Regions from separate parts of the Kitasatospora sp. NPDC056800 genome, predicted to be linked through region 3. Evidence: riboswitches for the same ligand, from Rfam matches in the RefSeq annotation. Region 3 holds a riboswitch; each other region holds the start of a gene.
What was found. Region 3 has a riboswitch for S-adenosylmethionine ahead of ACFRQN_RS03040 (aminotransferase class V-fold PLP-dependent enzyme). Riboswitches for the same ligand answer to the same signal wherever they lie in the genome.
Positions count from the first base shown of each region.

Region 1: it holds a riboswitch for S-adenosylmethionine, as region 3 does, so the genes downstream of both, thrC (threonine synthase) here and ACFRQN_RS03040 (aminotransferase class V-fold PLP-dependent enzyme) in region 3, are expected to answer to the same signal.
Region 2: it holds a riboswitch for S-adenosylmethionine, as region 3 does, so the genes downstream of both, ACFRQN_RS24405 (IclR family transcriptional regulator) here and ACFRQN_RS03040 (aminotransferase class V-fold PLP-dependent enzyme) in region 3, are expected to answer to the same signal.

Region 1 covers NZ_JBHUAL010000335.1:477-2,733, forward strand. Annotated here, with positions in the region: gene thrC (threonine synthase) at 1-1,213, opposite strand, end outside; SAM riboswitch class I at 1,230-1,366, opposite strand; gene ACFRQN_RS39600 (glucosyl-3-phosphoglycerate synthase) at 1,478-2,257, shown strand, end outside.
Region 2 covers NZ_JBHUAL010000119.1:18,775-21,031, reverse strand. Annotated here, with positions in the region: gene ACFRQN_RS24410 (hypothetical protein) at 1-999, shown strand, start outside; SAM riboswitch class I at 1,085-1,226, shown strand; gene ACFRQN_RS24405 (IclR family transcriptional regulator) at 1,429-2,142, shown strand.
Region 3 covers NZ_JBHUAL010000007.1:11,300-13,556, forward strand. Annotated here, with positions in the region: gene ACFRQN_RS03040 (aminotransferase class V-fold PLP-dependent enzyme) at 1-1,323, opposite strand, end outside; SAM riboswitch class IV at 1,375-1,493, opposite strand; gene trpD (anthranilate phosphoribosyltransferase) at 1,602-2,257, opposite strand, start outside.

The sequences.
Region 1 (2,257 bases), on a different contig from region 3:
AATCGGAGACGGCGTCCAGGGTCTTCAGCCCGTCGCCGGTGTTGATCGCGACGGTCTCCTTGGCCGGGTCCAGCTGCCCGGTCTCGACCAGCTTCTTCAGCACGCCGACGGTCACCCCGCCCGCGGTCTCGGCGAAGATCCCCTCGGTCCGCGCCAGCAACCGGATCGCCGCCACGACCTCGGCGTCCGTGACGTCCTCCACCGCGCCACCGGTACGGCGGGCGATATCCAGCACGTACGGGCCGTCGGCCGGGTTGCCGATCGCCAGCGACTTGGCGATGGTGTCCGGCTTCACCGGCTTGATCACGTCCCGGCCGGCCTTGAACGCGGCCGACACCGGCGAGCAGCCCTCCGCCTGGGCGCCGAAGACCTTGTACGGCCGGTCCTCGACCAGGCCGAGCCTGATCAGCTCCTGGAGCCCCTTGTCGATCTTCGTCAGCTGCGAGCCCGAGGCGATCGGGATCACGATCTGCTCCGGCAGCCGCCAGCCGAGCTGCTCGCAGATCTCGTACGCCAGCGTCTTGGAGCCCTCGCCGTAGTACGGCCGCAGGTTCACGTTGACGAAGCCCCAGCCCTCGCCGGCCGGGTCGCCGATCAGCTCCGAGCAGAAGCGGTTCACGTCGTCGTAGTTGCCCTCGATGCCGACCAGCTCGCCGCCGTACACCCCGGCCATGACGACCTTGCCCTGCTCCAGGTCGTGCGGGATGAACACGCAGGACCGGAACCCGGCCCGGGCCGCCGCCGCACCCACCGCGCCGGCCAGGTTGCCGGTGGAGGAGCAGGACAGCGTGGTGTAGCCGAACGCCCGGGCCGCCTCGATCGCACACGCGACCACCCGGTCCTTGAACGAGTGCGTCGGGTTCCCGGAGTCGTCCTTGACGTGCAGCTGGGCGGTGAAACCGAGCTCCCGGCCCAGGTTGTCCGCCTTCACCAGCGGGGTCCACCCCGGGTTCAGGTTCGGCTTGGACGCCACGTCGGCCGGCACCGGCAGCAGCGGCGCGTACCGCCAGATGGAGGCCGGACCGGCCTCGATCCGCTTGCGCAGCTCCTCGGCGCCCTCGCTGCCGAACTCGTAGGCGATCTCCAGCGGGCCGAAGCACTCCAGGCACGCGAAGCTGGGGCCGAGCGGGAAGCGGGTGCCGCACTCGCGACAGGACAGCGCGGCGGCCGGGCCGAGGTCGACGGAAACAGGTGCGGCAGTGTCGATAGCCATGATGGCGAGGCCTCTCTCCTCATCTTCCCCGTGGCGCGGTCGCGACACGGGACGGAATTGGCACCTGTCCCGCCGGGGCCTGTCGACAGACAGCCGCGCGAGAAGGTTGCCGGGACGTCAACGGGCCGTTCCCTCAGTCCCTCTGGATGAGCTTGTGAAATTGTGGTGGTGCTCAACGGAGACCCCGGCGTGCAAAGGTCCGACCGCTGTACGAAGACTGTATCCGAAGGCGTCAAACCTGAACGGGACCGTCCGCCAAGCGAGATGACCCGTCCCACCGACCTCGCCGAGGAGATCTCCGTGCCCGCCGAACCGACTCCCGCGCTCCTCCCGCAGGCGGCGTCCTGGCTGCGCCGCCGCTCCTGGAGCGCGGCCGACCGGCCGGTCCGCACCCTGCTCGACGCCAAGGAGCGCACCGGTCGCACGGTCAGCGTGGTCCTCCCCGCCCTGGACGAGGAGGCCACCGTCGGCGACATCGTCCGCACCATCCGCCGCGAGCTGATGGAACGCCTCCCGCTCGTCGACGAACTCGTCGTCGTCGACTCCGGCTCCACCGACGCCACCGCCGCCGTCGCCGCCGAGGCCGGCGCCCGGGTCGAGCACCGCGACGCCGTCCTGCCCCGGCTGCCCGCCGTCCCCGGCAAGGGCGAGGTGCTCTGGCGCTCGCTGCTGGTCACCCACGGCGACATCGTCTGCTTCGTCGACGCCGACCTGCGCGAGTTCGACCCGGCCTTCGTCTCCGGCATCGTCGGCCCGCTGCTCACCGACGAGTCCATCCAACTGGTCAAGGCCATGTACGACCGCCCGCTGGAGTCGGAGGGCGCCGTCCTACCCGCCGGCGGCGGCCGGGTCACCGAACTCGTCGCCCGCCCCCTGCTCAACCTCCACTGGCCGGAACTCGCCGGTTTCGTCCAGCCGCTCGGCGGCGAGTACGCGGCCCGCCGCTCACTGCTCGAACGGCTGCCCTTCCCCACCGGCTACGGCGTCGAACTCGGCCTGCTGGTCGACGCCCTGGAGCTGGCCGGCCTGGACGCCCTCGCCCAG
Region 2 (2,257 bases), on a different contig from region 3:
CACCTCCCGTACCTGGTGCTCGCCGCGCTCGCCCGGGAGGACGTCCGGATGGGCGCGCACGCCCGGGACGAGCTGCGGCGCGCCCGCGACCGGGTCGAGTGTTACGCCCGGGTCGCCCGCGACCTCGCCGACGCCACCGGGGTCCGCCCCATCCGCGACCTGCCGCTGGCCGGCTACTACCCGCCCGACCTGCCCCGGCCGCTGGCCGAGCTCAGCCTCGTCAGCCCCACCGAGGCCTCGCTCTGGCAGGCCGTCAACCGGCTGGTCACCGACCACCCGGTGGAGTCCGTGGAGGTCACCCTGCTCGGCGAGCGCCCCCGGCACACCGCCGTCACCCTGCGCTGGCCGGCCGGGGACCCGCTGCTCGACCCGTGGTACCAGGTGCGGGTCGCGACCGCCGCGCTCCCCGGCGACCTCGCCACCGTCCCGGTCCGCCCCTACCTGGCCGCCGACGACCACGTCGAATGCCTGATCGCCCTCGCCGAGGAAGGGCTCGGGCGCACCTTCCTCGCGGGCGACGTGATCGACGTGGCCCGGCTCGCCGGGCAGCCCTACGAGCCCGTCGAGACCGCCGCGGTGGTCGCCGCCTACCGGCTCGCCCCGGAGGCCGCCGCCCTCCTCGACCTCGCCGCCGAGCACGTGCCGCTCGGCGCCCTGCGGGACGTCCGCACCGTCCTGGAGGCCGAGGTCGCCCCCGAACTCCGCCGCCGGACCTCTGCCGGCACCCCGCCGTGCCACGGCACCTCGCCGCGCCACGGCACGCTGCTGCGCCGCACCGTCATCCGGCACCAGTGGGACGAGGCGCTGCTGCTCCCGGCCGGCGACGCCACCCTGCTGCTCACCCCGGTCGCCGACTACCTGCTCGGCCCCGAGGGCACCCGGCCCACGGACCGCGAGCGCACCGCCGCCCTCGCCGCCCTCCACGCCTGGGACGCGACCCTCCCCGGCAGCCCGGACGGGGCCCCGTGCACCGGCCTGTCGGGGCCGCGCCACCGCTGAACCGGCCCCGCGGGGCGTGGCCGAGGGCGGGTCGAGGGTGGGGGGACTTGCCGACCCGCCCCGGATGTCTTGTATCGTTCCTGGCGAATCATCCAGAGGGGTGGAGGGACCGGCCCTACGAAGCCCCGGCAACTCCCCGTTCGACCCGGCGTCCGAAGTACGCGCCGTGTTGGCGGGGGCAGTGCCAACTCCGGCCTGTCGCCACTGTGGCGCGGGAAAGATGAGGAGACACGGTGCTCTCTGTGCTGTCCTTCGCCCGGGCGCTTCCCGCCCCGGTCCTTTCGCGTACCCGTCTCGTGCCCGGCGCAGGCAATCGGCCGACTTCTCCGGCCTGTCCTCGCTGACCACACCCCCCGGCTCCCCGCCAGGAGCCGCCGTGAGCAGCGCGGACCCGCTGCTCCCGGGCCTTGAGACTGGAGTACCCATCCCATGGAGAACACGAGCGGCGTCGGCGTGCTCGACAAGGTCACCTCGATCCTCGGCACTCTGGAGGCCGGGCCCGCCACCCTGGGCGGCCTCGTCGCGGCCACCGGCATGGCGCGGCCCACCGCCCACCGGCTGGCCGTCGCACTCGAACACCACCGCCTGGTCAGCCGGGACGTGCAGGGCCGGTTCATGCTCGGCCCCCGCCTCGGCGAGCTCTCGGCGGCCGCCGGTGAGGACCGGCTGCTGGCCGCGGCCGGCTCGGTCCTCGCCCAGCTGCGGGACGCCACCGGCGAGAGCGCCCAGCTCTACCGGCGGCAGGGCGAGGTCCGCATCTGCGTGGCCGCCGCCGAGCGGCTCACCGGCCTGCGCGACACCGTTCCGGTGGGGGTCACCCTCCCCATGAAGGTCGGCTCCGCCGCCCAGATCCTGCTCGCCTGGGAGGAACCCGAGCGCCTCCACCGCGGCCTGCAAGGGGCCCGCTTCACCGCCACCGCGCTGAGCGGCGTGCGGCGCCGCGGCTGGGCCCAGTCCGTCGGCGAGCGCGAGGTCGGGGTCGCCTCCGTGGCCGCGCCCGTCCGCGGCCAGTCCAACCGGGTGGTGGCCGCCGTCACGGTCTCCGGGCCGATCGAACGGCTCAGCCGCCACCCCGGCGCCCAGCTCTCCCAGGCCGTCGTCGAGGCGGCCCACCGGCTCACCGAGGCCCTGCGCCAGCCCTGACGGGGGTTCCGAGGCTCTCGGATTCCGAGGTTCCGGGGTTCCCTGGTCACGGGTTCCGAACCTCGGGTTCCGAGACTCCAGGCTCCGGGGCGCACCTCCGCGCGCCCCGGGGCCC
Region 3 (2,257 bases):
GTTGCGGTAGTTCCACGCCGCGCCCTCCGTGACCAGCTCCCGGACGGCGGTCAGGAAGCGGTCGACGTGCTCGTCCGGCGTCCCGGCGCCGAAGCTCACCCGGATCGCGTTCAGGCTGCGCTCGCCCGGCAGCGACGGCTCGGGCGCACCACACTCGGACGGTGCCTCGTCCTCGTCGCCCAGCAGCGTGCGCACCAGCGGGTGGGCGCAGAACAGGCCGTCGCGCACCCCGATGCCGTACTCGGCGGACAGCGCGGCGGAGAAGTGCGAGCTGTTCCAGTCCCGGACGACGAAGGACAGCACGCCCACCCGGGCGGAGCCCTCGCCGAACAGGTTCAGCACCTTGACCTGCGGGATCTCGGCCAGCCCGGCCGTCAGCCGGGCGATCAGCTGCTGCTCGCGGGCCTCCAGCCCGTCGAAGCCGGCCTCGGTCAGCGCCCGGCAGGCCGAGGCGATCGCGTAGGCGCCGATGACGTTCGGCGAGCCGGCCTCGTGCCGGGCCGGGCCGGTGTGCCACTGCACGGCCACCGAGCCGTCGGCCTCCCGGGCCACCGTCCGGGTCGCCCCGCCGCCGGCCAGGTACGGCTCGGCCGCGTCCAGCCAGTCCGCCCGGCCGGCCAGCACCCCGGCGCCGAACGGCGCGTAGATCTTGTGGCCGGAGAAGGCGATCCAGTCGACGTCCAGCTCGCGCACCGAGACCCGGTGGTGCGGCGCCAGCTGGGCGGCGTCCAGCACCACCCGGGCGCCGTGCCGGTGCGCGGTCGCGGTCAGCTCGGCGACCGGCCACAGCTCGCCGGTCACGTTGGAGGCGCCGGTGACGCAGAGCAGCTTGGGGCCCTCGGGCGCCTCGGCGAGCGCGGCGTCCAGCGCGGCCACCGCCTCGGCCCGCGAGCGCGGCGCCCGCAGGTAGGTGACGTCCAGTCCGGCGTGCGCCCAGGGCAGCAGCGAGGCGTGGTGCTCGGTCTCGAAGGCGAACACCCGGGTGCCGGCCGGGACGGCGGAGGCCAGCAGGTTGAGCGAGTCGGTGGTGGCCCGGGTGAAGACCACCTGGTCGCCCTCGCGCAGGTCGAGGAACTCGCCGACGGTGCGGCGGCTCTGCTCGAACAGGTCGGTGGACAGCTGGGAGAGGTACCCGGCCCCGCGGTGGACGCTGCCGTAGTACGGCGCGTAGGCGGCGACGTCGTCCCACACCCGCTGGAGCGCCGGCGAGCTCGCCGCGTAGTCGAGCGCCGCGTAGCCGACCTTCTCACCGCTGGCGAGCGGGACCTGGACGTCGGCGCCGAGGACGGCGAGCGGGGTGCGGATTTCGGTGGCCAGAGACATGGGGATGCACTCCTTCTGGGGCAAGGGACCCCGGGAGTGCTAGTCGTCGGGCGTCCGCGCTTGTCGCACGGACGGCTTGCCGTGACGACCCGGTCCTCACCCAGGGCACCCCGCCACGGACGGAGGGTTGCCGGACAGCCAGCTGGGGCTTCGCGCTGTCACTCATGACCTGGCGAAGACTCTAGGCCGGGTCCACCGGGTGGTCAAACGGGCATCCAGCATCCGGACAGCACGGGAGCCCGCACCGGCGTACCGGCACGGGCTCCCCAACTACCGCCTCAGGCCCGGCTGGTGGCCTCCGACCAGCGCCGCAGCAGGTCCTGCGCGGCACCGGAGTCGATCGCCTTCGCGGCCCGCTCCATGCCGGCCGCCAGCTGCTCGGTGAGCGGCGCGTCGCCCAGTTCCAGCGCGACCAGCGCCGCCGCCGTGTTCAGCAGGACGGCGTCCCGCACCGGCCCGTGCTCGCCGGCCAGCAGCCGCCGCGCGACCTCGGCGTTGTACGAGGCGTCCGCCCCGCGCAACGCCTCGATGCCGACCAGCTCGATGCCCACGTCCCGCGGGTCGAAGGTGGACTCGGTGACGACCCCGTCGCGCACCAGCCAGACCTGCGAGGTGGTGGTGATGGTCAGCTCGTCCAGCCCGTCGTCGCCGCGGAAGACCAGCGCGGTGGCGCCCCGCCGGGCCAGCACCCCGGCGATCAGCCCGGACAGCCGGGTGTCGAAGCAGCCGATGGCGTGCGCGGTGACCTTGGCCGGGTTGGTCAGCGGACCGAGGATGTTGAAGGCGGTCGGCACCCCGAGGTCGCGCCGCGCGGTGGCGGCGTGCCGCATCGAGGGGTGGAACTTCGCCGCGAAGCAGAAGGTCAGCCCGACCTCCTCGGCCACCTCGGCGACCCGCCGGGGGGAGAGGTCCAGCGCCACCCCGAGCTTCTCCA